DNA from 3 places in the Mycobacterium sp. NGS63 genome. Region 2 is predicted to be linked to each of the others. Evidence: riboswitches for the same ligand, from Rfam matches in the RefSeq annotation. Region 2 holds a riboswitch; each other region holds the start of a gene.

Region 1 (10,447 bases), on a different contig from region 2:
CGTCGGTCAGCGCGACTCCCTTGACGTTGAGCTCGTCGGCGATCAGGTCGGCGAACGGCTCCAGCCGTCGCGGATCCTCCACGGCCACGGTCAGTTTCGGCAGCGGTAGGCGCACCCGCAGCTTCTTGGCCTTGCGCAGCGACGACGCCGCCGAACACACCTCGCGGACCTGATCCATCGCGGCGACCAGATCGGGATCGGCGGGTACCACGCCGTCGTCCGGCCAGTCGGTCAGGTGCACCGAGCGCTCGGACGTCAGGCCCCGCCAGATGATCTCGGTCACCGACGGCAACAGCGGAGCGGCCAGCCGCGCGGTCACCTCCAGCACGGTGTGCAGGGTATCGATGGCGTCGGCGTCTTCCTCCCAGAACCGCGAACGCGACCGCCGCACATACCAATTCGTCAGCGCCTCGGTGAACTGCCGCAGCTGCTCGCACGCGCCGGAGATGTCGCAGGTCTCCATCGACGCGGTCAGGTCGTCGCGCAGCTGCGCCAGCTTGGCGAGGATGTAGCGGTCCAGCACGTTGGCCGAATCAACCCGCCAGGTCCCGACTTTCGGCGCGTACAGCGCCAGGAAGCTGTAGGCGTTCCACAGCGGCAGCAGCACCTGCCGCACGCCCTCGCGGATGCCCTGCTCGGTGACGATCAGGTTGCCGCCGCGCAGGATCGGCGACGCCATCAAAAACCACCGCATCGCGTCGGAACCGTCCCGGTCGAACACCTCGGAAACGTCGGGGTAGTTGCGCAGCGACTTGCTCATCTTCTGGCCGTCGGAGCCCAGCACGATCCCGTGCGCCACACAGGTTTTGAACGCCGGACGGTCGAACAGCGCCGTCGCCAGCACGTGCAGCGTGTAGAACCAGCCGCGGGTCTGGCCGATGTACTCCACGATGAAATCGCCCGGATAATGACTGTCGAACCAGTCGCGGTTCGAGAACGGGTAGTGCACCTGCGCATACGGCATCGAGCCCGAGTCGAACCACACGTCGAGCACGTCGGGGATGCGCCGCATCGTGCTGCGCCCGGTGGGGTCGTCGGGGTTGGGGCGGGTGAGCTCGTCGATGTAGGGCCGGTGCAGGTTGGTGGGTCGCACCCCGAAGTCGCGCTCCAGCTCGTCGAGGCTTCCGTAGACGTCGATGCGCGGATGGGCCGGGTCGTCGGACTTCCACACCGGAATCGGTGTGCCCCAGTAGCGGTTTCGCGAGATCGACCAGTCGCGGGCGCCGGCCAGCCATTTGCCGAACTGGCCGTCCTTGACGTGCTCGGGATACCAGGTGATCTGCTGGTTGAGTTCGACCATGCGGTCGCGGAACTCGGTCACCGCGACGAACCACGACGACACCGCCCGGTAGATCAGCGGATTGCGGCACCGCCAGCAGTGCGGGTAGGGGTGCTCGTAGGTTTCGTGGCGGACCAGCACCGCGCCGTTGGCCGCCGCCGGGCCGCTGCCGTTCTTCAGGTCGCGAATGATGTGCGGGTTGGCGTCAAAGACGTGCTGCCCCTGGTAATCCGGGACCGTCGCATCGAATCGGCCGTTGGAGTCGACCGGCGTCACCGGCGCGATGCCGGCCGCCTCCCCGACCGCCATGTCGTCCTCGCCGTAGGCCGGCGCCATGTGCACGATGCCGGTGCCGTCCTCGGTGGTCACGAAGTCGCCGGGCAGCACCCGAAAAGCGTTGGGCGCGTCCAGGAAATACGCGAACGGCGGCAAATACTGCATCCCCAGCAGCGAAGAACCGCTGTAAGTGCCCAACACCTCGGGCTCTTCACCGAGCTCGCGCGCGTAGGCGGCCAGCCGCGCCTCGGCCAGCACGAAGCGCCGCTCCCCCACCCGCACCTGCGCGTACGTCACGTCCGGGTTGACGGCGACGGCGAGGTTCGACGGCAGCGTCCACGGCGTCGTCGTCCAGATCAGCAGATAAGCCCCGTCGAGCGGGCCGCCGACCACCTTGAAACCGACGGTCAGCGCCGGATCCTGGCGGCTCTGGTAGACGTCGTCGTCCATCCGCAATTCGTGATTGGACAACGGGGTCTCGTCGCGCCAGCAGTACGGCAGCACCCGGTAGCCCTCGTAGGCCAGGCCCTTGTCCCACAGCTGTTTGAACGCCCAGATCACCGACTCCATGTAGGACGGGTCCAGCGTCTTGTAGTCGTTGTCGAAGTCGACCCAGCGCGCCTGGCGCGTCACGTAGGCGCGCCACTCGTCGGTGTAGCGCAACACCGATTCGCGGCACGCGTCGTTGAAGGCGGCGATGCCCATGGCGTCGATCTGGGACTTGTCGGTGATCCCGAGCTGGCGCTCGACCTCCAGCTCGGCGGGCAGCCCGTGGGTGTCCCAGCCGAAGCGGCGCTCCACCCTGTAGCCGCGCATGGTGCGGTAGCGCGGCACGATGTCCTTGACGTAGCCGGTGAGCAGGTGCCCGTAGTGGGGCAGCCCGTTGGCGAACGGCGGCCCGTCGTAGAACACGTACTCCGGGGCGCCGTCGCGGCGCGCGATGCTGGCCCGGAAGGTGTCGTCGCGGTCCCAGTAGTCGAGAACCTCGAGCTCGAGCGCCGGGAAGTCGGGCGCCCCACCGGCCGGCTTGGGGTAAGTCACAGCGTCGTCTCCCTGTGCCACTTAGCTGGCCGGGGACGACGACGCGCCAGGTGCGCGAGCGCCGCGGTACCACCCCGCTTGCCGCGCTGGCGCGCGGCCGCTCATCGACGGCTGTGACGGGCCTACCCGTTCGGTTCTACTGAGCCGGTGCGGCTGTTCTTCCGAAGGCTCCCCGGTGATGGCCGGATCGACGCCAATGCATCAATACTACGAAATCGTGCACCCCGAGGGGTTACCTGGCCTCAGGGAAAACCTGGGGCCGGGAAGCCCCTCAGGTCTGGACTTCGAGCAGGCCGACGCGCCACAGCGCCGCGTACACGTGGCGCACACCGATGCCCAGCAGGTGCGCGGCGCCGTCCACCAGCGGGTCGCGGATGATGATGGTCCGGCTTTCGACCCGGGGCGCCGCCTGCTCGGGCGCCGCGGTGTCGTCGCGCACCACCGACAGCTTGGGGGCGGGCACCACTTCGTCGTAGTCAACTACGGGGTCGTGCGGGAATGCGGTCATGATCGTCTCCTAGAGCGGAATCGCAAAACGAGCGTTGAATGGACTGACGTTGCCCGTCCCGTTGCGGTTCCGATCCCAAAACGCTTGGCCGCGAAGCTGAAAGCTAGCCGCGGTCGTCGCGCCGGAGACCGGATCGGGACGAGACAAAGCCCGGACTTCGACCCGGACTGTCGCTGGAACTCATGCGTCCCTCACCTCCTCGACGTCGCGACGGCGCGCGGCTGCCCGCGCGATCTACACGCATCACAAAGGAGTACAGAAACCGGCGACCGCCGGTAAACCGCACCCCTCTCGTCAGAGCTTCGGCACTACACGACGTGTCCTGCCCGGAAAAACAAACCGAGCCGGAAGCCACCTGGGCTCAACCCTTAAGCCGGGAGGAGCTGTCCTGACCCGGGGCGTCTTTGGACGTTCGGGGTCAGTGGCCTGTATTCGTGTAGACGCCTCACCTAACGAGGTGCTACCCGACCGATGATGCACGACGGGCATGGCGCGGTCAAATCCCCCCGGGCGCCGTGTCCGAATCTTTACGCAAGCCTTGCGTCACCCTCGCGGGCGCAGCCCGTCGAGCACCAGCGCGACGACGAAATCGGCCACCTGAGCTGCGGTGACGTCGTCGTCGGTGGTCAGCCGCCGGTGCGCCAGCTGCCCGACCAGCGCCGCCAGCGTGTACGCCACCATGCGCGGCGGCGCGGCCACCACCTCGCCGCGCTCCTGGGCGGCGACGATGAAGGCTTCGATGTCGTCGATGAACCGCTCGTAGATCCCGCCGAGGTGCTTTTCGAACCGCTCGCCCAGTGCGTAGGGGTCGCGCAGCAGCAGCTTGACGGTGGCCTTGTCGGATTCGAAGAACTCCAGCGTCGCCCGCACGGCCACCCGAAGCGGTTTTTCGTCGCCGAAGTTCTCCGCCGGCACGCCGAGGGCGGCCAGCGCCGACGCGACATGGCTGCGCAGCGCGCCCTCCTCGGCGGCCATCAACGCGTGAAACAGCTCGTCCTTGGAGTCGAAGTACCAGTAGACGGAGCCGTAGGCGAGCCCGGCCCGCTTGGCGATGTCGGCGATCGTCGTCGCATGAAAACCCTTGCGCGCGAACACTTCTTTGGCCGCGGCCATGATCTGCTCGCGCCGCTGCGACTTCTCCTCGTCGCTGACCGCGCGACGCCGCCGGGTCGCGCTGGTCACGTATCGACCAGGCCGTCGAGCCGCCCGATGGTGTCGATGAACTCCTCCACCATGTCCAGCACCACCGAGCGCGTCGGGCGGACCCGGTCGAGCGAGCCGACGACCTGGCCGACGAAGTAGGTCGCCAGGTCCCGGGCCCGGGAGTCCGGGTGCGTCGCGGCCTGGTTGATGCGCACCTGGGAGTCGGTGACGAGCGCGGTCTGCAGCGGCATCCCGAGGGGGTCGGGGGTGTCCGCGCGCGCCCATTCGTCGGTCCAGGCGGTGCGCAGCATCCGCGCCGGCTTGCCGGTCATCGACCGCGACCGCACCGTGTCCGACGAGCTGGCCGTCAGGAACTTCTCCTTGACCGCCGGCGTCGTCTCTGCCTCTTCGGTGGTCAGCCACACCGACCCGCACCACACGCCCTCGGCCCCCAGCGCCAGCGCGGCGGCGACCTGGCGGCCGCGCGCGATGCCGCCGGCCGCCAGCACCGGTACCGGGGCCACGGCGTCCACTACTTCGGGGACCAGGACCATGGTCGCGACCTCGCCGGTGTGCCCGCCGGCCTCGGTGCCCTGCGCGACGATCAGGTCGACGCCGGCGGCGGCGTGCCGCTGCCCGTGCCGGGTGGTGCCGGCCAGCGCGGCCACCAGGACGTCGTGGCCGTGGGCCCGCTCGACGAGGTCGGCGGGTGGCGGCCCCAGCGCGCTGGCGATCAGCCGGATGTCGTGGGCGAACGCGACCTCGAGCAGCGGCTCGTAGCCCTTGGGCGAGATGTTGAGGGAGCCGGGCACCCGGTGGTCGTCGGTGCGCGCCGGGATGCCGTAGCGAGCCAGGATGTCGTCGACGAACGCCCGGTGCTCCTCCGGCAGCAGCTCGGAGACCTGCGCGGCGTCGATCCCGCCTTTATCGGCGCCGACGTACTTGGGCGGCAACAGCAGGTCGACCCCATAGGGCTTGCCGCCCGTCTGCTCCTCGATCCAGGTCAGCTCGCTGTCCAGCCGCTGGGGGCTGTGCGCGACGGCGCCCAGGACGCCGAACCCGCCGGCGTTGGTCACCGCGGCCACCACGTCGCGGCAATGGCTGAAGGCGCAGATAGGAAACTCAACGCCGAGCAGTTCGGCGGCTCTGGTTCGCATTTTCCGACGCTAAGAGTTACTGACTGATAAGTCAATCGAGAGCGGGCCGGGGCGATTCGCCGTCCGGCGGCCAGCTCGAGACACCCTGTTCCAGCGGCACCTCGAGGCTGTGCAGGATCGACGCGATCATCCGCCACGCCCCGATGGCCGTCACCAGCTCGACCAGGACCGTGGGGTCGTCGCCCAGCTCGCGCGCGCAGGCCGCCCAGCTCTCGGCCCTGACGGCGCCGTCGCGCACCACGTCGTCGGTCGCCGCCAGCACCGCGCGCTCTTTGGGCCCGAAGCCCTCATAACCCCGCCAATCGCGCACCCCGAGCATGTCGTCGGCGCTCACGCCCAGCCGCGATGCCACCCGCCAGTGCTGCGTCCACTCGTAGTCGCACGCGGTGAGCCAGCCGATCCGCATGATCACCAGCTCGCGCAACCGGGCGTCGAGGGCGCCGTGCCACAGCATGGTGGCGAGCAGATCGTTGATAGCGCGCGCCAGCGCCGGATGGTTCAGCAACACCTGGAAGATGCTGAGCTCGGCCATGTAGTCCGGCACCGCGGCTTCGTCGGCGGCGGCCTTGGCCTCGTCGAGCGGCAGTCTGGGCACCCGGGCTGTCATCACGGTCATCGTAGCCAGGTATCGGGCGAAAAGCCCGGAGCGCCAAGGGCAAACGCGAATCGCGCCGTCGGCCGCCATGCGCCCGGCGAAAACGGCCGATCTCGGTCCTGGACGCGAATACCTTTGGCGCGCTAACAAATACGCCGATGTGGCCCGGCCCGGCGGCCTGGGAGACGCCCGAGACCCCCATGAATTCAATCCCCGGGTCCGGCCGTGACCCGGGTCACACCCGGCGGTCCGCCCGCGCCTGTGGTGGCCCGCCGACGAACATAACGAACGAATCTCACCGACATTTAATCTCGGCTTAAGCTTGCAATCTTAAAGATTTCAGCGATTTCCCTGCGCGGTTTCGCAATAGCCCCTACCATGGCCGCATCACGCATCCCCGATGCCCTGCATCGGCGCGTCCAATTTGGTCTCTGGCCTTGGCCGTTCTGGCTCGGGCCGGTTCGTGCTGCGCTGCACAGCCCTCGGCGCCGGCAGTGCCGCCGAGGGCCCACGCGATGGCGCGATGTTGCCGGACGGCCTTGCGGCACAGCGCCTCTGGCAGCGACTCAAGTGCGGCTCAACGCCCAAATATCGTCCGAAAAGTATGCGTCTGGCCCTTCGGCCAAGCCGATTGTCGGGCCCACCGGGGCAAGCCGTTGTTAAATTTTTGTACGATCGCACGATTTTTCCACGCGTAACGTGCGCAGCCGCTACGCTGCTGATCGCGCCACGTTCTTACGGCGGGCTTCGATTGCGGGGGTCGGTGGGTTGATTGTGCTTTGCTGCGGAGTTGCGAGCGCGCACAAAAAAATTCGGCGAGATTTCTCGAAGCTCTGATAAGAGCGAGCAGCAGTGATAGGAACTTGTGGATAGGCAAGGAGAGGTGAAGGACAGTGGGTAAGGCAGGCGTTGCTCCGGTCGCCGTCATCGGGATGGCGTGCCGACTGCCGGGGGGCATCAACTCCCCTGACCTCTTTTGGGAAGCGTTGCTGCGTGGCGACGACCTTGTCAAGGAAATTCCCGCCGAGCGCTGGGATGTCGACTACTACTACGACCCGGAACCCGGCGTGCCCGGCCGGTCGGTCTGCAAGTGGGGCTCGTTCCTGGACGACGTCGGCAACTTCGACCCCGAGTTCTTCGGCATCACCGAAAAGGAAGCCATCGCGATCGACCCTCAGCACCGGTTGCTGATGGAAACCGCGTGGGAGGCCATGGAACACGCGGGCCTCACCAAAGACACGATCGCCGACGAAACGGGCGTTTTCGTTGGATTGAACTACGGCGACTACCAATTCGTGCACGCCGCCACCGACGCGTTCGACGGCCCCTACGGGAACCCCGGCACCATCTCCTGCATGGCCTCCGGGCGGATCGCGTACGCGCTCGGCCTGCACGGTCCCGCGGTCACGATCGACACCGCCTGCTCGTCCGGCCTGTTCGCGATCCACCAGGCCTGCCGCAGCCTGAACGACGGCGAGAGCAACCTCGCCTTCGCCGGCGGCGTCAACGTGATGATGGAGCCGCGCCGGTCGGCGTCGGCGTCGGCGGGCGGCATGCTCTCGGGCACGGGACACTGCCACGCCTTCGACATCAAGGCCGACGGCTTCGTCTCCGGCGAGGGCTGCGTGGTGCTGCTGCTCAAGCGCCTGACCGACGCGCAGCAGGACGGCGACCGGATCCTCGGTGTGATCCGCGCCACGGCCGCCAACCAGGACGGCCACACCATGAACATCGCGATGCCGTCGGGCGAGGCGCAGGCCGCCGTCTACCGCGCGGCGCTGGCGGCGGCGGGCGTGGACGCCGGCACCGTCGGCATGGTCGAGGCCCACGGCACCGGCACGCCCGTCGGTGACCCGATCGAATACGGCAGCCTCGCCGAGGTGTACGGCATCGGCAACCCGTGCGTGCTGGGCGCGTCGAAGACAAACTTCGGCCACACCCAGGCCGCCGCCGGCGCGCTGGGCCTGATGAAGGCGGTCCTGTCCGTCCAGCACGGCGTGGTCCCCAAGAACCTGCACTTCGAGAGCCTGCCCGACGACATGGCCCGGATCGACACCGGATTGTTTGTGCCGCAAGAGAATACGCCGTGGCCGCTGAGCGGTGGGCAGCCGCGGCGCGCGGCGGTGTCGGCGTACGGGATCTCGGGCACCAACGTGCACGCCATCGTCGAGCAGGCCCCCGAGCCCCTGTCCCGCAACGGCGCAGCCACCAAGGCGAGCCACGACGGCACGCTGCTGTTCCCGCTGTCGGCCACCTCGGCCGACGGGCTGCGGGAGACCGCCACCCGCCTGGCCGACTGGGTCGAGGCGCACGCCACCGAGCTGGCGGCGGCCGACCTCGCCTACACGCTGGCCCGCAAGCGCGGGCACCGCTCGGTGCGGACCACGGTACTGGCCAGCGACACCCCCGAACTGCTGACGGCGCTGCGCGACGTCGCCAACGGCGGCGCCCTGTTCCAGGAAGTGGTGGGCCAGGAGGAGCGCGGGCCGGTCTGGGTGTTCTCCGGGCAGGGCTCGCAGTGGGCGACGATGGGCTCCGACCTGCTGGCCAACGAGCCCGCGTTCACGGCCGCCATCGCCGAGATCGAGCCGCTGATCGCCCACGAGTCCGGGTTTTCGGTGACCGAGGCGCTGACCGCCCCCGAGAAGGTCACCGGCATCGACCGCATCCAGCCGACCATCTTCGCCATGCAGGTCGCACTGGCGGCCGCGATGAAGTCCTACGGGGTCCGCCCCGGCGCGGTGATCGGCCACTCGATGGGCGAGTCCGCCGCGGCCGTCGTCGCCGGTGCGCTGTCGCTCGAGGACGGCGCGCGGGTCATCTGCCGCCGTTCGCGGCTGATGACCAAGATCGCCGGTTCGGGCGCCATGGCGTCGGTGGAACTTCCTGCGCAGCAAGTGCTTTCGGAGCTGATGGCCCGCGGCGTCAACGACGCAGTGGTGGCCGTCGTGGCCTCGCCGCAGTCCACCGTGATCGGCGGCGCCACCGAGACCGTCCGCGAGCTGGTCGCGGTGTGGGAGCAGCGCGAGGTGATGGCCCGCGAGGTGGCCGTCGACGTCGCGTCGCACTCGCCGCAGGTCGACCCGATCCTCGACGAGCTGTACGACGTGCTCGCCGAGATCGAGCCACTGACCCCCGAGGTCCCCTACTACTCGGCCACCTCGTTCGACCCGCGCGAGGAGCCCTACTGCGACGCCAACTACTGGGTGGACAACCTGCGCCACACGGTGCGGTTCTCCGCGGCGGTGCAGGCGGCGCTGGAGGACGGCTACCGGGTCTTCGGTGAGCTGTCGCCGCACCCGCTGCTGACCCACGCCGTCGACCAGACGGCTCGCAGCCTGGACATGACGGTCGCCGCGCTCGCCGCGATGCGGCGCGAGCAGCCGATGCCCCACGGGCTGCGCGGGCTGGTGGGCGACCTGTACGCCACCGGCGCGACGGTCGACTTCTCCGTGCTCTACCCCGGCGGGCACCTGGTCGACGCGCCGCTGCCGGCCTGGACGCACCGGTCGCTGCTGCTCGACCGCGAGGGCCACAGCTCCCGCGCGCTGGCTTCCAGCGTGGCCGTGCACCCGCTGATGGGTCAGCACGTGCGCCTGCCCGAGGAGCCGGAGCGCCACGTGTGGCAGGCCGAGATCGGCACCGCGACGCTGCCCTGGCTGGGCGACCACCAGGTGCACGGCACGGCCACCCTGCCGGGTGCCGCCTACTGCGAGATGGCGCTGGCCGCGGCGCGCACGGTCTTCGGCGAAATGTCCGAGGTGCGTGACGTCCGCTTCGAGCAGATGCTGATGCTCGACGAGGAGACGCAGATCAGCCTCACCGCAACCGCCGAGGTTCCGGGCGCGCTGACCTTCGCGGTGGAGACCAACGAGGAGGGGGTGCAGGCACGGCGGGCGTCCGCGGTCCTGCACGAGGTCCTGGACGCACCGGCGGCCGAGCGGCCCGCGGCGGTGGACATCGAGGAGCTGCTCGCCGCGCACCCGAGCCGCCTGGAGGGCAACGACCTTCGCGACGCGATGGACCTGTGCGGCATTCAGTACGGCCCGGCCTTCACCGGCCTGTCCGCCGCGCACACCGCCGAGGGGACCGGCACCACGGTGCTGGCCGAGATCGGGCTGCCCAGCGTGATCCGCACCCAGCAGTCCAACTACGGCGTGCACCCCGCGCTGCTCGACGCCTGCTTCCAGTCGGTCGCCGCGCACCCGAGCGTCGCGAACGCCAGCCTCGGCGGCCTGCTGCTGCCGCTCGGCGTCCGCCAGCTGCAGGTCCACGGCCCCGTCAGCACCGCCCGCTACTGCTACTCGAGGGTGACCGCGGCGACGGGCGGGTCCGTCGAGGCCGACCTCGACATCGTGGACAAGCACGGGACCGTCCTGCTGGCCGTGCGCGGCCTGCAGATGGGCACCGGCGTCTCGCCGAGCGGTGAGCGCGCCCGCGTGATGGCC
Region 2 (10,447 bases):
CCGTTCACCACGGCCGAGGCCGCCGGCAGGTTCGGCCTGGGCCTGCGGGTGACGGCCGACGTGCTCGGCCGGCTCGCCGCCGACGACCGGCTGGTGCGCGGCGACTTCGTGACGGCCGAGGCCAGCGCCGAACCGGGCGCGGGCGAGCAGTGGTGCGACGCCGACGTGCTGCGCATCCTGCGGCGACGGTCGCTGGCGGCGCTGCGAGCGCAGGTGGAGCCGGTGAGCACCGCCGCCTACGGGCGGTTCCTGCCGGCCTGGCACCACGTGGGCGCCGGCGCCACGTCCGGTCTCGACGGCCTGGCCGCCGCGATCGACCAGCTGGCCGGCGTGCGGATGCCGGCGTCGGCGCTCGAACCGCTGGTGCTGGCCCCGCGGGTCCGCGACTACTCCCCCGCGCTGCTCGACGAGCTGCTGGCCAGCGGCGAGGTCACCTGGTCGGGCGCCGGATCGATCTCGGGCAGCGACGGCTGGATCGCGCTGCACGCCAGCGACTCCGCGCCGCCGACCCTCGCCGGGCCCGCCGCGCTCGACCTCACCGACGTGCACCGCGCGATCCTGGACACGCTGGCCGGCGGCGGCGCGTATTTCTTCCGCCAGCTCGGCCAGGACGGCATCACCGAAGCCGCGCTCAAAGAGGCGCTGTGGGAACTGATTTGGGCCGGCTGGGTCACCGGCGACACGTTCGCGCCGGTGCGCGCGGTGCTGGCCGGCGCGGGCGCCCGCAAGCGGTCCCAGCCGGCGCACCGCACGCACCGGCCGCCGCGGCTGAGCCGCTACGCCGTCGCGCACGCCCAGCACCGCAGCGCCGACCCGGCGGTGGCCGGGCGGTGGTCGGCGCTGCCGGCCCCGGAGCCCGATTCCACGGTGCGCGCGCACTACCAGGCCGAGCTGCTGCTGGCCCGCCACGGCGTGCTCACCAGGGGCGCCGTGGCCAACGAGGGCGTGCCGGGCGGCTTCGCCACCCTGTACAAGGTGCTGAGCACCTTCGAGGAGGCCGGCCGGTGCCAGCGCGGCTATTTCGTCGAGTCGCTCGGTGGCGCCCAGTTCGCCGTCGCGTCCACCGTCGACCGGCTGCGCAGCTACAGCGACGGGATCGACCCGGAGCGACCGGAGTACCGGGCCGTCGCGCTGGCCGCCGCCGACCCGGCCAACCCGTACGGCGCCGCCCTGCCCTGGCCGGCAGCCAACGGGGATACCGAGGCCCCGGGGGCCCGGCCCGGCCGCAAGGCGGGCGCGCTCGTGGTGCTGGTGGACGGCGGGCTGGCCTGGTTTTTGGAGCGGGGCGGGCGCTCGCTGCTGACGTTCACCGACGACCCCGCCGCCGACCGGGCGGCGGCGGGGGCGCTGGCCGAGCTGGTCGCCACCCGCCGGGTCGCGTCGATCTTGGTCGAACGCGTCGACGGGACGCCGGCGCTGCAGCCGGGCGCGCCGCAGGCGGCGCTCACCGCGCTTTCCGAAGCCGGATTCGCCCGGACCCCACGGGGGATGCGGTTGCGGTGAACCATGCCCGAAGGTGACACCGTCTGGCACACCGCGGCCATGTTGCGCCAACACCTGGCCGGGCGCACGCTGACGCGCTGCGACGTCCGGGTGCCGCGGTTCGCCACCGTCGACCTGACCGGGCAGGTGGTCGACGAGGCGCTCAGCCGCGGCAAGCACCTGTTCATCCGCGTCGGGCCGGCCAGCATCCACTCGCACCTGAAGATGGACGGCAGCTGGCGGGTCGGCAAGCGGCCGGTGAAGGTGGACCACCGGGCGCGGATCGTGCTGGAAGCCAGCGGCGTTCGCGCCGTGGGCGTCGACCTGGGGGTGCTGGAGATCCTCGAGCGCGACCGCGACGGCGACGCCGTCGCGCACCTGGGGCCCGACCTGCTCGGACCGGACTGGGACCCGGTGCGGGCCGCGGCCAACCTGGCCGCGCGCCCGGACCGCCCGCTCGGCGAGGCGCTGCTGGACCAGCGGGTGCTGGCCGGCATCGGCAACGTCTACTGCAACGAGCTGTGTTTCGTCGCCGGCCACCTGCCCACCGCGCCGGTCGTCGAGGTCACCGATCCGCGCCGGCTGGTGTCCCGCGCCCGAGACATGCTGTGGGTCAACCGGTTCCGCTGGAACCGCTGCACCACCGGCGACACCCGGCACGGCCGGCAGCTGTGGGTGTACGGGCGCGCCGGGCAGCCCTGCCGTCGCTGCGGCACCCGCATCCGCTACGACGACGGCGGCGAGCGGGTGACGTACTGGTGCCCGTCGTGCCAGCGTTGAGCGAACTTTCGCGCGCCGGTGCCCGGCGTGCGATGATCGCGGGGTGACCCCCCGTGCGCTGCTGGCCGGCCTAGCCGTGGCCCTGGCGCTGCTCGGCGTCGCGGGAGGGCCCGGCCAGGCCGCGCACGCCGACGCCATGGACAACACCTTTTTGAACGCGATGAAGGCCCGGGGCATCGACTTCTCATCGCCGCAGGCCGCGCTCACCGCGGCGCATGAGGTCTGCCAGGAACTGGCCATGGGCAAGCAGAAGCCGGACATCGCCAACGAGGTGATGACCAACAGCCAGTTGGACGGCTATCACGCCGGGTACTTCGTCGGCGCGGCCATCGCCGCGTACTGCCCCGCGTACCGCTAGTCGCGGGCGTGGGCGAGGAAGAACTGGGCGATGACCTCCGAGGCGTCCACGGCGCGCGAGGTGCGCCCGATGATCGCCTGGGGCAGATACTGTTTGCCGCCCGGCCAGGTGTGCCCGCCGTTGTCGATTTGGTAGAAGACCACCGCGGTGGGCGCCGCGCACGCGGTGGAATCGAAGCGGTGGACGACGGTGCCGTCCCCGACGTTGGGTAACACCTGCGACGACGGGTCGCCCTGGCAGCCGTCGGCCGAGCGCCACGTGTCCACCATGCTGGTGGCCGCGATCGCGTGGCTGACCCCGCCGCGGCCGCGCACCTTCCCGCCGTTGAACGGCACCAGCGGGTCGGCGGTTCCGTGCGCGGCCAGCACGGCCACCGGGCGCGACGGATGGCAGGCCACGCCCGAGCCCAGCGTGCCCGCCACCGGCGCGATCGCGGCGAAGACGTCGGCGCGGTCGCACGCCAGCCGGTTGGACATGAAGCCCCCGTTGGACATCCCGGTGGCGAAGACATGCCCCGGCGCGATGTGGTAGTCGCTTTGCAGCTTGCCCGCCAGCGCTACCAGGAACCCGACGTCGTCGACGTGGTGGCGGTCGGCCGGCGACGCCCCCCGCCCGTCGGCCCAGCTCTTGTCGTAGCCGTCGGGATAGGCCACCACCAGGCCGTGGGCGTCGGCCACGGTGTCGAAGTCGGTCAGGCCGCGCTGGCCGTTGCCGGTGCCGCCGCCCCCGTGCAGGCTGAGCACCAGCCCGACCGGATCGCCGGGCGGCAGGTGCAGCGCGTAGGTGCGGTCCATGCCGCCGGACCGCAACGTGCCGGACAGGTCCCGGGCGCCGGCCGCCGCCACGTGACGCGCACCACACCCCACCAGGCACATCGCCAGCATGGCGAGCGACAACCAGCGCGTATACGGCATGCCGTCAAGCTACCGAGCGCGGCCGTGGATCGCGGGAGGCGGGCCGATCGCGCAGACCGCGCGCCGATTTAATGTCGCGATGTTTCTAATTATTTGCGGTGTTGGAAACGTCCGCGACCATTACACGATGCACAGCCGTAACCTGCTCGCAACCTTTGTGGGCGAGTCTGCAGGCATGCCGAACACCCGTACGCGCAGGCTCCGCCCCCTGTTGTCGGTGTTGGCCGCCGGATTCGTTCCGGCGGTCGCGCTTCTTGGTCCACTGGCCCCGGCCGCTCACGCCGACGGCACCGATGACGCGTTCATCTCGGTGCTGCACTCCAACGGCATCGCCCACGAGGCGCCGGCGTCCGCGATCGCGGCCGGCCACCTCGTCTGCCACCAGCTCGACATGGGCAAGACCCAGGATCAGATCGCGCTGGACGTGATGAACAGCAGCACCCTGGACGGCGACCACTCCGGGTTCTTCGTCGCCCTCGCCGAGCGCGCCTACTGCCCGCAGTACGCCGACGTCCCGTCGTAACGGCTCAACGCCCATCCCTTTGCGGCAGTTGCCGCGATTGCAATTCAGCCCTGGTCGCATTGTGCGAAGCTGAGTGCCGACTGCGCCGCGAGGGAGGATGCGACATGCGAAGCGCCCGTGTCCTGACGGCCGCACTCGCCCCCCTGGCGGTGGCGGTGGTCCCGATCGCGCACGCCGACGCCAGCGACGACGCGTTCCTGGCGGCGTTGAACGCCAAGGGTATCCACTTCGGCACCCCGGAGCAGGCCGTCGTCGCCGGCCACGAGGTCTGCGACGAACTCGACATCGGCAAGACCCCGAGCCAAGTCGCCCAGACCGTCATGGGCAACACCGATCTGGACGGCTACCACGCCGGCTACTTCGTCGGCGCGAGCATCCGCGCGTACTGCCCGAAGCACGCGTCTTAACGAAATCGCAACGCCGCGCTTGCGGGGACGCGACAATCGGCTGCCTAAAATTTCGGGGTGGCACCGAAACTCCTTGTCGGCGCGGCCCTTGCGGTCGGCGCCGCGCTGGCGGGGGCCGCACCGGCCGGCGCCGACCCCAGCGTCTTCAACGAATTGAGCTGCGCCTGCTCGCAAACGGTTTCCAGCGACGGGTCCTCCGTCGCGGACCAGATCGACCGGGGCATTTCGGCCGGCCTGTCCGGGGTGCCGGCCGGCCAAGCGCCGCAGTGACTTTCGGCGTCGATTCAGGTCAACCCGCGGCCGGCGGGCGGCCCAAGACGCGGGGGCGGAATCCGTAGACGGGGGCGCTGAACTCGTCGTCGGCCGCGTCGGCCATCCCCCCCAACGGCGCGCCCGGGATGCCCATCGGTCCGACGTCCTGCATCACCATTTCGGTGCCGCTCAGGCTCTGGTAGGCGCCCGCCCCGATGCGGGTCGTCGCAAAGGCCGGGCTGATCGCCGCCTCGGAACCGCTCCAGCTCGGCGGTACCGACAGGGCCCCGACCAGGTTTGCGCTCCCCATCCGCGCCGAAGCCAGCGTCACCGGCTGGCCGAGCGCGGCCACGCTCGACGTCTCCGACGCGCCGCCCAGCGCGTTGGACCCCGGCTCGAGGAAGCTGAACGCGGTTGCCGAGTCGATCATCGACGTCGGGTTCAGCAAGCCGCTGGTGGTGAACGCGTTGGTGAAGTTGCCGATCGACGCATTGGACAGCGAGCCCCCCAGCAGCGCGCCGTTGGACCCGCTGAGGTCGTTGAGGATCCCGGCCAGCCCGGTCTTGTCCTGGTTCGAACCCGGCGCGATCACCTCTTCGAGTTGACCCAGCACGTTCGAAAACGGCGACGACACCGTCGACTGCGCGGTGCCCGCCGGCGTGGTGGCCGCCTGGCTGACCGCGTTGGCCTGCTTGGCCGCACCGCCGCCCGATGCGCCGCCGGAGTTCGGCGCGCTCAACGGTGTCAACTGTGTCGCCGCGCTCGAGGCGCCGGCGTAGCCGTTCATCGCGGCGGCATCCTGGGCCCACATTTCCCCGTATTGGGCTTCGGTGGCCGCGATCGCCGCGGTGTTTTGACCGAAAACGTTGGTGGCCAACAAGTTTGACAGTTGGTCCCGGTTGGCCGTGATCGCCGCGGGGGGCACCGTCACGGCGAACGCCTGCTCGAAGGCGGCCGCGGCCGCGTTGGCCTGGGAGCCGGCCTGCTCGGCCTGGGCGGCGGTGGCGCTCAGCCACTCGAGGTACGGCGCAACCGCGGCCACCATCGACATCGCCGATGGACCGAACCAGCCTTCGCCGGTCAGCCCGGCGATCACCGCGTCGTATTCCGCGGCCGCCGAACGCATTTCGGCGGCCATCGTGTTCCATGCGGCGGCCGCGGACAGCATGGGCGCCGAGCCGGGACCGGAGTACATCCGGGCGGAGTTGATTTCCGGTGGGAATACCGCAAAGTCGATCATGGTGGTTTCCTCGAGTCTCTTATCCGGCGGCCGACGGCCGCGGCATCACGACGGGGCGGAACCCGTATTTGGGGATGGCCCGGCGCAGCCTGCGGCCCGCGCCCACGATCGGCGTGTAGGCCCCCGGCCCGCCGGGCCCGCCCGAGCCGATGTCGAGGCCGGTGGCCGGCAGCGCCGCTTCGGCGGGGCTCACGTTGGCCGCCGACGCCCAGGTTCCCGGCACCGACAGCGCCCCCACCAGCCGCGCATGGCCCATCGCGGCGGCACCCGCTCCGGGCAACCCGGCGGAGGCCAGCACGCCGGAGGCGGGGACAGCGGCGTTCGCCGCCGCCATGCCCGCGGTAGCGGCTCCTTTGCCGAACATGAAGTTGAACCCGGCGATGGTCTGCAGGATGAATTCCGGGTTGAACGGGCCACCGGCGAGCGCCCCGTTGACGATGCCGGTGCTGACGAAATTGGAATTGAAGAAGCTGTAGAGCGACGATCCGGAGCCTCCGTTCACCAACTGCGCCAGGTTGTAGAACGGGGAGGACGGGTCCGAACCGGTCGCGAGCAGGCTTTCCAGCCACGACAGCGCCGATCCGCCGGTGCCCGCGGGTGTTTGGCCCGCCTGCGCAACGGCGTTGGCCTGGTTGGCGATTCCACCGGCGCTGGCGGCGGACTGTGGCGTGTTGAACGGTGACAACGCCGATGCGACGTCCGAGGCGCCGGCGTAGCCGTTCATCGCGGCGGCGTCCTGCGCCCACATCTCGGCGTACTGGGCCTCGGTGGCCGCGATGGCGGGGGTGTTCTGCCCGAAGACGTTGGTCGCGACCAGCATCGCGAGCTGGGCGCGATTCGCCGCGACGACCACGGGCGGCACGGTCATGGCGAACGCCGCCTCGTACGCGGTCGCGGCCGCGTGGGCTTGTGTGCCAGTCTGCTCGGCCTGGGTGGCGGTGTTGCTCAGCCACTCGACGTACGGTGTAGCCGCCGCCAACATCGACAGCGACGACGGGCCGAACCAGCCCTGGCCGGTCAGCTCGGCGATCACCGAGCCGTAAGAAGCTGCGGCGGAACGCATTTCGGCGGCCATGGTGTTCCAGGCCGAAGCGGCGGCCAATATCGGCGCCGATCCCGGCCCCGAATACATTCTGGCCGAGTTGATTTCCGGCGGCAGCGCCGCGAAGTCGATCATCGCTCGCTCCTCGAGCGCTCAGCGGGTCGCGGCGGCGTTGACCGCCTCGGTGGCCGCATACGATCCGGCGCTGGTCTCCAAGGTGGAGACGAACAGCTCGTGCATCGCGGCGGCTTGAGCGCCCAGTGTCTGGAACGTCTGGGCGTGCACGGCGAACTTAGCCGCGGTCACCAGCGACACCTCATCGGCGGCCGCGGGCACTACGCCGGTCATCGGGGCCGCGGTGGCGGCGTGCTGGGCGGCCAGCGTGGAGCCGATCTGCTGCAGGCGGGTCGCGGCTGCGGCCAGCGATTCCGGCCGGGCGGTGACAAAATTCATGGGAGTTCTCCTGACAAATTGGGCGCGGCAAAGCCTGCGACCACGAAATCGAAAGCGACATAGGGCTTCTGACCGCAACGCAACCGGACGTCGAGCTGCCGACTACTTTGCGGACGAGAGGTGTCGAGGTGAGCCGTTCAGGCTGCCGGAACGGTGCCTGGTTCGGTTCGCAACGAAATGGTCGATCTGGAATACGGACTGTCGTCGGGACTCATTTCGCTCTCACCTCCTTACAGCCAGGGCACACGGGGATGCCATACAGTGCATGCCGGGGAGAAGGACCCGGGTGACAACGCCCGGGCGCCGCACCCCTCTCGTCAGAGCTTCGGCACCACACGGCGTATCCGGCTCGATGGAGCCGAAAGCCACTTGGGCTCAACCCTTAATCCGGGAAAAGCTGTCCTGACCCTGGGCGTCTTTCGACGTTCGAGGTCAGTGGCCTGTGTCCGTGCAGACGCCTCACCTAGCGAGGTGCTTGCAACGGCAATCGTTGCACCCGCGGGCTAGTGCGTCAACCCTAAGCACCACTCGATTCAACGCTTGACGCAGTGACTTTCGGCTTCAACCGGCCGAGGGCGGGCGGGTCATGAAGGTGCCCTTGAGCTCCAGCCCGTATTCGATGTCGTCATAGTCGCGGCCCTCGCGCTTGCGCTTGTCGCGCGGCGTCACCGGCGGCATCATCGGCGGCGGCATGAAGGGCGACCCGGATTCGCTTGCGGCGAGCGGGGATACCGCCGAGGCGAGCTGCACCGGCGTCTGGGAAGCGGTCAGCATCCCGACCGCGGCGGGGGGCATGATCAGCCTGCCCATCGAAACCCCGACGCCCACCGCCGCCGTCGGCGCCGAGCCGACGGACCTGACCGCGCCGGCCAGGTCCGCGCCGGCCGCCGACAGGGCCGAGGCGCCCTCGCTCAGGCCCTGGCCCAGGGTACTGCCGACGTTCTGCAGCGCCTGCGCGGTATTGCTCTGCGCCAGGTAGCTGAGCATGTTGATGGGGAACCCGCTGGCGATGAACTGATTGGCGTAGGTATTGGCCAATCCGAACCAGCCGTCGTGGGGGTTGAAGCCGCCGGGGCTGTCGAGGATCGACGTCAGGAAGTCGCCCAGGGGTGTGGATGCCGCCGGGGTGGCCGCGGCTGCGGACGCGGCGCCGGCTTGCGCGCCCGCCGCAGCCGGATTGGCGATCGCCGGCGGCGACGCGAACTGCGGCAGCCGGGTGGCCTGCGCCGACGTCGCCGCGTAGCGATACATCGCCGCCGAGTTGTTCACCCACATGCCTTCGTACTGGGCGTCGGTCTCGGCTATCGCCACGCTGTTGGTCCCGAGCCAGTTGCTGGCGATCAGCCGCGCCAGCCGGGTCCGGTTGGCGCTGACCTGCACGGGGAAAACGACTGTGCGGCTGGCTAATTCGAATGCCGTGGCGACGACACGCATCGAGTTGGCGAGCTGCTCGCACTGGTGCGCGGTGGTGCTCAGCCAGGTGACGTAGGGGTCGACGGCCGCCATCATCGCCCGCGAGGACGGGCCCTGCCAGGCCTCGGTCAGCGACGACAGCACCGTTGCGTAGTTGGGCAGAGCGTCCTCCACCTCGATGCCCAGCCGCTGCCACACCGCGGAGGCCTCGATCAGCGACCCCGCGCCCGGCCCCGAGTGGATCAGCGCCGCGGTGACCTCGGGGGGCAACGTCTGAAAATCCATGACGTCGGGCCGGCTCTATCCTGCTGACGGGGGCGGGTGGATCACCGAACCCTTGACCTGCTTGCCGATTTCGAGTTCCTCGGCCTTGGGCTGCTTGCGCTTTCGCCAGCCACTACCCGCCGAGATGGGCGGCGGCATCAACGGCGGGAGCATGCCGAACCCGGCGTCCCCGGCATCCAGCGGTGACGCCGCCGACGCCAGCTGGACCGGCGTTTGGGCGGCCGGTAACAGTCCCACCACGGCGGGCGGCGCGGTCAGCTTTCCCAGGGACACGCCGACGCCCAGCGACGCGGCCGGCGCCGATCCCATGCCCTTGATCGCACTGGCGAGGCCGATCTCCGACGCCCCGAGCGCCGACTCCCCCTCGGCCAGGCCCTGACCGACGTCGCTGCCCACGCTCTGCAGGGCCTGCGCCGACGTGCTCTGCGCGACGTAGCTGAGCAGGTTGATGGGGAAGCCGGACGAGATGAACTGGTTGGCATAGGTATTCGCCAGCCCGAACCAACCCTGGTTGGGGTCGAAGCCCAACGGGGTGCTCAGGACCGACGTCAGGAAGTCCCCGATCGGGGTCGATGCCGCCGGGGCGGCGGCGGCCGGTGCGGCGGTGGCTTGCGCGGCCGTCGCGGCGGGGTCGGCGATCGGCGGCGGCGAGGAGAAGCCCGGCAGCTCGGTGGCCTGCGTCGAGGCCGCCTGATAGCGCGTCAGGGCCGCGGAGTTGGTCGCCCACATGGCCTGGTACTCGTCCTCGGTCGCCGCGATGGCCGGAAGGTTGCTGCCGAACCGGTTGGTGGCGATCAACTGGGACAGCCGCGTCCGGTTGGCGCTGACCGCGGCGGGCGGGACCACCGCCGAGCGCGCGGCGTTGAACGCCGTCGCGGCGGCCTGCGCCGAGGACGCCATCAGCTGTGACTGCTGCGCGGTGCCGCGCAGCCAGGTGATGTAGGGCTGGACGGCTTGCAGCATCGCCGTCGACGAGGGGCCGCTCCACGACTCCATCAGCGCGTTCACCACCGAGGTGTACGTGCTGACCGTGTTCTCCAACTCGGTGCCCACGCGCTGCCACGCGGCCGACGCCTCGATCAGCGAGCCGGCTCCGGGCCCCGAGTGCATGAGGGTGGAGGTCACCTCCGGGGGCAGCGCTAGCAAATCCATGACATCTCACATCCCCTATGCGGGGAACGACCCCGGAACGTCGCGTTGACCGCGCCGCGACAATAGCGAAAACATTGCGCGTCGGCGCCCCACGTACCGGATCCTTCCCCCGTTGGTAACGGATGAGACGAACGATATACCGGTGG
Region 3 (10,447 bases), on a different contig from region 2:
CCACCAGCAGGCGCGCGTCCGCCGGCACCACTTCGGGCGCCGTCAGGTCGATGATGTCGCCGGGGCGCAGCGATTTCGCGCTCACGGTCACCGTGCGTTCGGTGCTGCGGGCCGCCTCCAGCCGGCGGTGTGCGGTGGCCACGGTGGGCAGCACGACGCGGCGCGCGTGCTGGTCCTGTTCGGCGAACAGTTCGGCGACCGCGGCCTCGGCCCGCAGCCGTTGCACGCCACCGGCGATCGCGTTGGCGGTCATCACGCCCGCGACCAGCAGCGCGTCGATGTTGCTGCCGACGATCGCCGAGGCGGCCGCCCCCACCGCCAGGATCGGGGTGAGCGGGTCGGCCAGCTCGGCGCGGGTGGCCACCAGCAGCCGTCCCACCCGCGCACCCGGGCCGCGCAGCGGCGCGACGATCGGGTTGTAGGACAGGTCGTCGAGGAGCTGGCGCCAGGGCGCGACCCCGGGCTCGACGGCCAGCGGCCGCGTCCGGCTGGTCAGCCGCGAGTAGACGATCTCCGGGTCCAGGGCGTGCCACGCCGTCAGCGGCTGCGGAGTGGGATCGGACAGCCGCAGCACCCTGCTGGCCGAAAAGGCGCCCGCCACCAGCGCCGCCGCGGCGGCCGCGTTGACCGGGTTGAGCCAGCGCTGGATCGCCAACGGGTTGACCGAGCGGGGGTCGCCGCCGGTGACCAGCAACAGCCCGGCCAGCGTGCTGCCGCCCTTGGCCAGGCGCACCGACGACTCGGTGGCCTCCCGGGCCACCGGCAGCGCCGACAGGATCCGCACCGCGGCGGCGAGGTCGGTGCCGGTGATGATGTCGGCGGTCCACGGCGTCGCGGCCTGCGGATCGTCGAGCGCCACCCCGACGTCGGCGACCGCGAGCGCCGCCAACGTGTCGGTGGACGCGAAATCCCGGTGCAGGGCGGTGATCAGCAGCACCGGCCCGCGATCGGTGCGCAGGTCGCGGACCAACTGCAGCAACGGCGTGCCCGCCGGATGACTGACGGCGACGCTGGCGGTCAGGTCCTCGGTCCCCGCGACGTGGCGCAACACCACCCGGGCCCCGGTGCGGTGCGCGGTCTGCAGCAGCGGGATCGCGAACGGGTCGACCTCCCAGCCGACGTCGACGCCGCCGACGCGTTCCCCGTCGACCACCAAGTCGGCGCGCTCGAGCCCCTGTGCGGGCGCCGCCGACGGTCCCTGCGCTCGCACCCAGCGCAGGCGCGCGCCGGTGGCCGGCAGCTCGTCGGGGTCGGGCTCGGGCGCCTCCTCGCCGTGCAGCAGCGCGTCGGCGACCTCATAGACCCGGTCCTCGTCCCAGCCCGGGACGTCCCCGCGCGCCTCCAGCACGGCGCGGGCGTCGCCGCGCAGCGCCGCCCCGTCGATGACGACCACCTTCACCCGATCCAGCCGGCGCAGGGCGCCCGGATCGAGGATCAGTTGCCCGTCGTTGGCCAGCCCACGCCCCAGGACTGCGGCGAACGACTGGCGGCCCACGTGCGCGGCCCGGGGCACGCCGGCCAGCAGCGCGCCCGCCGCGTCCTCGGTGCCGCCGCCGGCCAGCAGCGCGCCCGCCGCGGCGATCAACGAGGCGTTGGCGGCCTGGTCGGTGTACTCCTCGACCGGGCCGGCCATCGAGCCCTTCGCGGTGTCGATGGCGGCGTCGATCGCGCCGCCGACCATGACGTGGGAGACCTCGCCCGCGGCCGCGGCGGCCCAGTTGTGCCGCGGGGCCTGGGAATTCGGTCCCGCCGACGAGATGATCGGCACCACCGGGGCCTGCGGGCGCTTGGGGGTGGCCAGTTCCGGCTCCCGCTCCCGCCAGCGCTGGCGATGGGCCGAGGCCTCGGAGATCTGCAGGCTCCGCTGCGCGAGGTCGAGCAGCGGGGTGCCGACGGCGTGGGTCAGCCCGTTGGCCAGGGCGGTCGAAGCGCTCAGCGCGATGTCGGTGCCGACGCGGCCCAGCCGCGACTCCAGCACCGCCACCACGCGCGGTTGGTGGTTGAGCAGGGCCGCCGCGGCGCGGGCGCTGCGCGGGGCGACGGGCAGCCGGCCCAACCAGCCGGTCACCGCGGCGCCGATGGCCGCGACGTCCATCGCCGCCGCGGTGAACGGCACCACGACCGCCAGCGGATTACCGGGGTCGGCGAACGGCGCGGTGCGCACCGCCGGCCGGACCCCGGTCGAATCCAGGTCGGCGGCCACGTTGCACACCGTGTCCCGCACCTCGTCGAGGACGCGGTCGGTGTCGGCGTCGGCGTCGAGTTCGACCACGAGCCGGCCGAGCGCGCCCTCGACGTGGGCCGAGGCCACGCCCGCGATCCGGCGGACCGGTTCCTCGACCACGGCCGCATGCTCGTGCCAGTCGGGGAACGGCAGCAGCGGGTCGAGGTCCAGATGCACCCGCCGCCCGCTCTGCCAACGCACCGGCGGCGAGGCGCCGTTGCGGGAGGCGTTGGGCGGCGCGCTGATGCCGATCGCGCGGCCGGTCGTGTGCGCCATCGACTGGACGACGGGCCCGGCCAATTCGACGACGGGGTTGGTGAACGTCTGCACCGCGCCCGCGGCGCCGGCCGCAGTGGAGACGCCGGCCCGCACCAGCTGCGCGGCTCCGCCGGTCACGCCAGCGACGACACTGGCCACGCCCGGAACCTTCACTCCCTCACCCTTCGACTTCCGCGCCTAATGATCCTGCCGTGTTCGGGGCCTGTCCACACGGCGGGCCGGGTGGAGGGCCGGGCGATCACACCTACGAGTGCGGCGCGTCGAGACTCGCTTACCAGGGGGTGCAATCGCTTCCTGGCACACAGGTTACCGGCTTGGACGCAGACCAAACCTGCGCGACGAGCGCGCATCGCCCAACCCGGCTGCGGCCCGGTTGCCGGTTGCGGCCGGAATCGCGACTCCCACCCGCCCTCGTCGCTGAACGCCTTGGCCGGCAAGGTATTTCGGACGCCGACGCGCGCCGTGGCGGCCCTGGAAACACGAATGCGCGGTAGCCGTCGACCGGCTACGCGCGCACCATGTGGGATCCGGGAACCCCGGCTACAGAATTCGGTGGTTCGCCCTACCGACGTGATAACCGGCCGGGAAAGACTTCTCGATGACCTGCAACTGGTGGTCGATTCGCGACTCGAGCTCGAGAACCACGCAGCTGTCGCTGAGGGTTTTCGCTTCGAGAACTATGTACCGCTGACCACAATCGGTGATCGGGTCGCCCGAGTGCAATTTCTCGACCGGCACCGACTCCGGTGTTCCGTCCGCCTCCATCCATGACACGTTAGGTCAATTCGACGGGTGAGGGAATAGCCCGCGCCGCGGGGCGCGCTACGCGCCGGCCGCGCCCGGTTGCTTGAAGAACACGCTGACACGAGAGATCAGTCCGCCCGCGTCGCGCTCGAATACGAGGCATTCGGGCCAGGTGGCCACGGCGCCGTCGATCTCGAACGACTCGCTCAACTCGACATAGGACAGGCGATCGTCGACGTGCGAGACGCGGGTGACGTCCAACCGGTGGCCGCTGAGGTTGGTGATCACCTTGCGCAGGTAGGCGACGTAGTGCTGCTTGCCCTCGACGGCGTCGCAGAAGGGGCCCTCCCGGGTCAGGCCCTCGTCGGCGATGGTCGTGGCCAGGCCGTCCCAATCGTGTGCGGCCAGGCACTTGAGGTAGCGCTCCACCACACCGGCGCCGGTGTCAGTCACGGGGTGACCTCACGAAAGACACAGTAAGGCAGCGCGGTGGCGCGCGGAATAGCGCGGAAATCACCGAGAAGGCGACGACACGGCGAGAATGATGCGATGAGTGCACCGCGCCGGCCGGAGTCGACGGCGCCGACCTGCTACCGGCATCCCGATCGCCAAACTCACCTGCGCTGCAACCGCTGTGAGCGCTACATCTGCGTCGACTGCATGCGCACCGCCGCGGTCGGCCACCAGTGCGTGGAGTGCGTGCGGTCCGGGGCGCGCACGATTCGCCGGCCGCGCGCCCACTTCGGGGGTCGGCAGCGGTCGGGCTCGCCGGCGGTCACCTACGCGCTGATCGCGGTCAACGTCGCGGTTTTCGTCGCGCAGCTGGCGTCGGGGGGCCTGGAACAGCACCTGACCCTGTGGCCACCGGCGGTGGCCGACGGCCAGCTGTATCGACTGGCGACGGCGGCGTTCTTGCATTACGGCGCAATGCATTTGCTGCTGAACATGTGGGCGCTGTACGTCGTGGGCCCGCCGCTCGAGATGTGGCTGGGCCGACTGCGATTCGGCGCGCTGTACGCGTTGAGCGGGCTGGGCGGCTCGGTGCTGGTCTACCTGCTGTCGCCGCTGAGCACCGCGACGGCGGGCGCGTCGGGCGCGATTTTCGGGCTCTTCGGCGCGACGTTCGTGGTGGCCAAGCGGCTCACCCTCGACGCCCGCTGGGTCGGCGCGGTCATCGTGATCAACCTGATGTTCACCTTCGCCGCCCCGGCGGCCGGTTCGCAACCGATCAGCTGGCAGGCGCACGTCGGCGGGCTGGTCACCGGCGGAGTGGTGGCCGCGGCCTACGTCTACCCGCCGGCCCCGCGGCGCAACGCGGTGCAGGCCGCGGTGACGGTCGCCGCCGTGGTGGTGTTCGCGGCGCTGATCTGGTGGCGCACAAACGATATCCTCGCGGAGTTCGGTGGGCATCTTTATCTGCGCTGACGGAGGTTCTTATGACCTGGTGGGTCGCGCGCTCCGAGCACACGCTGTCCGAGGACGTGCCCGCGCCGCCCGGCGACGTCCGCGACTTCTACGTGGATCTGGACAACATCAAGCTCGTCCACCCGCTGATCGTGTCGGTCCAGCCGACGTCGCGCACCGAAACTCCGGAGGGCTACCGGCAGAGCTATCGGGTGGTCGACCGGATCCCGTTGGGGCCGTTCACCATCCGGATCACCTACCGCGCGCGCCTGGATGTCCGCGCCGGCGGCGAGGTGCTGACCGAGGCCGACCAGTCGCCGGGGGTCCGCCTGCGCGGAACGGTGAGCTTCACGCCGATCGACGGCGGCACTCGCGTCACCGAGCGGATACGGATCGCCGCGCCCCGCCCGTTGGCGCCGACGACCACGCGCGAGGCCGTCAAGGCGCACCAAGAGATGCTGGCGGGCATCCGGCGGCACTTCGAGTCCGCCTGACCCCCGCGTGTCGTCTGCCGAATCCGGCCGCGTCGAAATTAGGCTTGCTGCGATCAAGAGGAGGGGCAGCGACGTATCGGCAGCAACTTTGGCGCCGGACGAGGTGGTCAGGGCGCGCTAGCGGAGGACTCTGAGCCGGGCGGGAGGCACCCCGCCCCGGCCCGTGCTGCCCGCAAGCCGCGCTGGGTTGCCCCGGTCCGCCGCGCCGGCCGGCTCGCAATCTGGGACCAACCGGACCGGCGCAGCGGCATTCCCGCGCTGGATGGGCTCCGCGCGATCGCGGTCGCGCTGGTGCTCGTCGGGCACGGCGGCATCCCCGGCGTGGGCGGCGGTTTCATCGGCGTCGACGTCTTCTTCGTCCTCAGCGGGTTTTTGATCACCTCGCTGCTCCTCGACGAGCTGCGGCGCACCGGCCGCATTGAGCTGACCGGCTTTTGGATTCGGCGGGCGCGACGGCTGCTGCCGGCGCTGCTGTTGATGGTGCTCAGCGTGGGCGCGGCCCGCGAGCTGCTGCCGGCCCAGGCGCTGACCGGGTTGCGCGACGACGCGATCGCGGCCTTCCTGTGGGTGGCGAACTGGCGGTTCGTGGCCCAGAAGACGGACTACTTCACCCAGGGTGCCCCGCCGTCGCCGCTGCAGCACACGTGGTCGCTCGGGGTGGAGGAGCAGTACTACTTCGTGTGGCCGGTCCTGCTGATCGCGGTGACCCTGCTGTTGGCGGCGCGAGCCAGGCGCTACTTCAGGCGGGCCACCGTGGGCGGCGTACGGTTCGCCACCTTCGTGATCGCCACCGTGGGCGCCCTGGCGTCCGCCGCGATCGCCATCGCCCTGGCGTCCGACAGCACGCGTGACCGGATCTATTTCGGCACCGATACCCGGGCGCAGGCGCTGCTGATCGGCTCCGCGGCCGCGGCCCTGCTGGTGCGGGACTGGCCGTCGATGAACCGCGGCTGGTGCCTGATCCGGACCCGGTGGGGACGCCGCGTCGCCCGCCTCTTGCCGCTGCTCGGCGTGGCGGGGCTGGCGGCGGCGACGCACTACGCGACCGGCGCGGCCGCCGAGTTTCACCACGGCCTGCTGATCGGGGTCGCCATCTCGTCCGTCCTCGTGATCGCCCCGGTGGCACTGGAGCAGCGCGGGGCCGTCGCCCGCATCCTGGCGCTGCGTCCGCTGGTGTGGGTGGGCACCATCTCCTACGGCGTCTACCTGTGGCACTGGCCAATCTTCTTGGCCCTCAACGGGGAACGCACCGGCTGGTCGGGTCTGCCGCTGTTCGCCGTCCGCTGCGCCGCCACCGTGGTGGTCGCGGCCGCGTCGTGGTGGCTGATCGAACAACCGATCCGCCGCTGGCGGCCGGTGCGGGTGCCGCTGTTGCCGCTGGCGGCGGCGACCGTGGCCAGCGCCGCCGCGGTGACGCTGCTGGTGATTCCGGTGGGAACCGGGCCCGGCCTGCGCGAGGCGGGCCTGCCGCCGGGCGTCTCGGCCGTCGCCGCGGTGTCCCCCTCACCGCCCGGCGGCGCCCGCCCGGCGCCGCGGGATCCCCACCGGCCCTTCACGGTTTCGGTGTTCGGCGACTCGATCGGATGGACGTGGATGCACTACCTGCCCCCGACGCCGGGGTTCGCGTTCCTCGACCACACCGTCATCGGCTGCAGCCTGGTGCGCGGCACGCCCTATCGCTACATCGGCCAAACCCTGGAGCAGCGGCCGGAATGCGACGGCTGGCCCATCAGGTGGTCGGCGCAGATCGCCCAGGACCAGCCGGATGTCGCGCTGCTGATCATCGGCCGCTGGGAGACGGTCGATCGGGTCAACGAGGGGCAATGGACCCACATCGGCGACCCGACGTTCGACGCTTATCTCAACGGTGAGCTGGAGCGGGCGCTGAACATCGTGGGCTCCACCGGTGTTCGCGTCGTCGTGGCCACCGTGCCCTACAGCCGGGGTGGCGAAAAGCCCGACGGGCGCTTGTATCCGGAGGACCAACCCGACCGGGTCAATCTCTGGAACACCATGCTGCGCAAGACGGTTGCGCACCATCGAGGAGTCCAGATCCTCGATCTGAACAAAAAGCTCGGTCCCGACGGCGTTTACACCGCCAAGGTCGACGGCATCAAGGTGCGCAGCGACGGCGTCCACCTCACCCCGGAAGGGGTGAAATGGTTGACGCCGTGGCTCGAGGAATCCCTGCGATAGCGCCTAATCGCCGGTGCGACAGCTGATTTCCATGCTGTCGCTGTCCCGGACGTTGAAGTTGAAGCTCACGTATCCGTTGGCCGGGTTGCGCACGCGGTCGAGGTAGGGCTGGGTGTCCGCGGCGTTGGCGTTGTCGGCGACCACCAGCGCGCCGGTCGCCAGGCGCGGCTCGAGCAGCTCGATCACCGGCAGGTACAGGTCCTTCCAGCCGTCGAGCAGGACGAAGTCGACGGGCCCGTCCAGGTCGGCCAGCGTGGTCAGGGCGTCCCCCTCGAGGATGGTGATCGCGTCGGCCAGACCGGTCTCGGCGAAGGTCTGCCGGGCCGCGGCGATTTTGGTGTTGCTGAGCTCGGTGGTCACCACGCGGCCGGCGCCGTTGTCGCGCACCGCCGATGCCAGGTGGACGGCGGAGATTCCGAACGACATCCCGAACTCGACCACCGTCGCCGGCCGGGTGGCGCGCACCAGCGCGTAGAGCAGGCGCCCGGCCTCCGGCGTCACCGGGATGTAGAACTCGCTCATGGCCTCCGCGCGCTCCTGCGCGCTCATCGGGCGGTCGAAGTCACCGTGCCGCTCACGCAACTTCGACATCTGATCCCTGGTTTCGGCGTACATCCGGTCGAGCACCGTCGCGACCTTCGGGTCCTGCAAAGTGTTGGCCATGCCGTCGAGGGTAGGCGCCCAGCGTTTGACGGGCACAAGGGCGCAGGGCAAGATGGTCGTGCAAGCACCTCGGTAGGTGAGGCGTCTGCACGGATACAGGCCACTGACCCCGAACGTCGAGAGACGCCCCGGGTCAGGACAGCTCTTCCCGGACCCAAGGGTTGAGCCCAAGTGGCTTCCGGACATCGATTGAGTCCGGATACGCCGTGCAGTGCCGAAGCTCCGACGAGAGGGGTGCGGTCGGCGGCCTGCCGCCGGTCATTCGTGCCTCTTCCGTTCAGGTGAGTGTGACGACACCCGCGTGTGTCCCGGCCGTGAGGAGGTGAGGGCGAGATGAGTCCCGGCGACAGTTCCTATCCGAAATCCGTCTTGTCCCGATCCGGTTCCGGCATCCTTTGCGCCGCCTGAACTTTCCCTGGACGCCCGTCGGCCCCGCGCGGTGAATCCCCGCGCGGCTCGCGGGAAGCCGGGGTGCAGTCGGCGCTCTGAACCACACGAGCCGATCGGGCCCTCCGACAGGGGAAAGATCATGGCTTTTGTTGTCACGCACCGCTTTACCGGCCTCAAGGGGGGCCAGGGTGGTTCGATGCTGCGCGTCGGCCGGCTGTTGGCCGGCAAGCTGCACGCCCGCAGCGCCCTGACTCCGCAGGAGCGGGCCAACCTCTACGTCTCGCGGACGCCGATCGCGGTCGTCACGGCCTCGCTCGGCGGGCATCCGTCGGAGCGCGCGAGCCACCACCGGTAGTTTGCCACGCGAACTCGTTGAGATAACGGAGAATTCGATGCCTTCGAGCTCCACCCGGCTAGGCCGGAGCGCGGCCTCGGTACCGGACACCCGCCCCCGGGTGTCCGGTCAGGCCGTGCTGGACTCCGCGCACGCCGGCGACATCGTCGGCGCTTTCGGCCGCATCCGCCGCGACGACACCGGGGGTTTTGACGGTCGCTGGCGGCGCCTGCGGACGCTGATGGTCATCACCGGTCCCGGCCTGATCGTCATGGTGGGCGACAACGACGCCGGCGGCGTCGCCACCTACGCCCAGGCCGGGCAGAACTACGGAATGGGCCTGCTGTGGACGCTGGTGCTGTTGATCCCGGTGCTGTACGTGAACCAGGAAATGGTGCTGCGGCTGGGCGCGGTCGCCCGGGTCGGACACGCGCGGCTGATCTTCGAGCGCTTCGGAAAGTTCTGGGGGGCCTTCAGCGTCGGGGACCTGTTGATCCTCAACGCCTTGACCATCGTCACCGAATTCATCGGTGTATCACTGGCACTCGGATTCCTGGGCTGCCCGAGGATCGTTGCGATCCCGGCCGCGGCCGTGTTGTTGTTCGCCGTGGTGGCCGGGGGCTCGTTCCGGCGCTGGGAAGCGTTGATGTTCCTGCTGATCGCGGTGAACGTGCTGATCATTCCGATGGTGCTGCTGGTGCATCCCACCCTGAACGGCACCGCCGGTGGGCTGCTGCCGCACTTTCCCGGCGGGCTCGACTCCACCGTGCTGTTGCTGGTCGTCGCGATCGTGGGCACCACGGTAGCGCCGTGGCAGTTGTTCTTCCAGCAGTCCAACGTGGTGGACAAGCGCATCACGGCGCGCTGGATCCCGTACGCGCGAGCCGATCTGGTCATCGGCATCGTGGTGGTGATCGTCGGGGCGACGGCCCTGATGGCGGTGACGGCCTTCGGGTTGGCCGACACCGCCGACGTGGGCGCCTTCGCCGACGCCGGCGCGGTCGCATCCGCCCTGTCCACCCACCTCGGCCACACCGTCGGCGTCCTGTTCGCGATCATCCTGCTGGACGCGTCTTTGATCGGGGCTAACGCCATCGGGCTGGCCACGACCTATGCCATCGGTGATGCGATGGGTAGGCGGCACTCGCTGCACTGGAAGATCCGCGAGGCGCCACTGTTTTACGGCGGCTACGCGTTGTTGCTCGCGGTGTCGGCCGCGGTCGCGTTCAGCCCCGACCACATCCTGGGCCTGGTGACCCAGGGCGTGCAGGCGCTCGCCGGCGTCCTGCTGCCGTCGGCGACGGTGTTTTTGGTCCTGCTCTGCAACGACCGCGCCGTGCTCGGCCCATGGGTAAACACCGTGCGGCAGAACATCATCGCGTGGACCATCGTGTGGTCCTTGGTGCTGCTGTCGCTGGCGCTGACCGCGACCACGTTCTTCCCTGGCCTGTCCACATCCACCATCGAAACGGGTCTCGCCGTCGGCGCGGCCGTCGGCATCGTCGGCGGCGCGGTCGCGATCGTCGCCGGCCGGCGGCATCGCGACCTGCGCAATGCGGAGGCCATCGTGGGGACGCTCGGCGGCGGCCTGGATCCCGAACAGGTCGACGAGCTCGACGACACCCCGCTGCTGACGCGCGCCGAACGCCGCGCCCTCCGCCAACAGGACCGGGCGAGCTGGCAGACACCCGACCTCGCCACGCTCGACCGGCCGGCCAT

Evidence for each region. A riboswitch is a leader RNA that binds a small molecule or an ion and turns the genes downstream of it on or off. The one in region 2 is predicted to bind magnesium.
Region 1: another riboswitch for magnesium. It lies ahead of AC5Y4Z_RS02030 (Rv1535 family protein); the one in region 2 lies ahead of AC5Y4Z_RS21400 (PE family protein).
Region 3: another riboswitch for magnesium. It lies ahead of AC5Y4Z_RS15860 (hypothetical protein); the one in region 2 lies ahead of AC5Y4Z_RS21400 (PE family protein).

Annotation. Positions count from the first base shown of each region.
Region 1 covers NZ_JCALCJ010000001.1:408,425-418,871, reverse strand. Annotated here, with positions in the region: gene ileS (isoleucine--tRNA ligase) at 1-2,596, opposite strand, end outside; gene AC5Y4Z_RS02030 (Rv1535 family protein) at 2,868-3,104, opposite strand; M-box (ykoK) riboswitch at 3,384-3,568, opposite strand; gene AC5Y4Z_RS02025 (TetR/AcrR family transcriptional regulator) at 3,648-4,286, opposite strand; gene AC5Y4Z_RS02020 (NAD(P)H-dependent flavin oxidoreductase) at 4,283-5,404, opposite strand; gene AC5Y4Z_RS02015 (carboxymuconolactone decarboxylase family protein) at 5,436-6,014, opposite strand; gene pks2 (sulfolipid-1 biosynthesis phthioceranic/hydroxyphthioceranic acid synthase) at 6,893-10,447, shown strand, end outside.
Region 2 covers NZ_JCALCJ010000009.1:47,809-58,255, forward strand. Annotated here, with positions in the region: gene AC5Y4Z_RS21355 (ATP-dependent helicase) at 1-1,503, shown strand, start outside; gene nei2 (endonuclease VIII Nei2) at 1,507-2,262, shown strand; gene AC5Y4Z_RS21365 (DUF732 domain-containing protein) at 2,306-2,620, shown strand; gene AC5Y4Z_RS21370 (extracellular catalytic domain type 1 short-chain-length polyhydroxyalkanoate depolymerase) at 2,617-3,534, opposite strand; gene AC5Y4Z_RS21375 (DUF732 domain-containing protein) at 3,710-4,057, shown strand; gene AC5Y4Z_RS21380 (DUF732 domain-containing protein) at 4,162-4,464, shown strand; gene AC5Y4Z_RS21385 (hypothetical protein) at 4,522-4,734, shown strand; gene AC5Y4Z_RS21390 (PPE family protein) at 4,754-5,956, opposite strand; gene AC5Y4Z_RS21395 (PPE family protein) at 5,976-7,133, opposite strand; gene AC5Y4Z_RS21400 (PE family protein) at 7,152-7,451, opposite strand; M-box (ykoK) riboswitch at 7,754-7,929, opposite strand; gene AC5Y4Z_RS21405 (PPE family protein) at 8,013-9,149, opposite strand; gene AC5Y4Z_RS21410 (PPE family protein) at 9,165-10,301, opposite strand.
Region 3 covers NZ_JCALCJ010000005.1:374,585-385,031, forward strand. Annotated here, with positions in the region: gene AC5Y4Z_RS15825 (cation-translocating P-type ATPase) at 1-2,656, opposite strand, end outside; gene AC5Y4Z_RS15830 (hypothetical protein) at 3,044-3,268, opposite strand; gene AC5Y4Z_RS15835 (nuclear transport factor 2 family protein) at 3,326-3,700, opposite strand; gene AC5Y4Z_RS15840 (rhomboid family intramembrane serine protease) at 3,797-4,672, shown strand; gene AC5Y4Z_RS15845 (SRPBCC family protein) at 4,684-5,145, shown strand; gene AC5Y4Z_RS15850 (SGNH/GDSL hydrolase family protein) at 5,365-7,341, shown strand; gene AC5Y4Z_RS15855 (O-methyltransferase) at 7,345-8,004, opposite strand; M-box (ykoK) riboswitch at 8,066-8,245, shown strand; gene AC5Y4Z_RS15860 (hypothetical protein) at 8,534-8,749, shown strand; gene AC5Y4Z_RS15865 (NRAMP family divalent metal transporter) at 8,787-10,447, shown strand, end outside.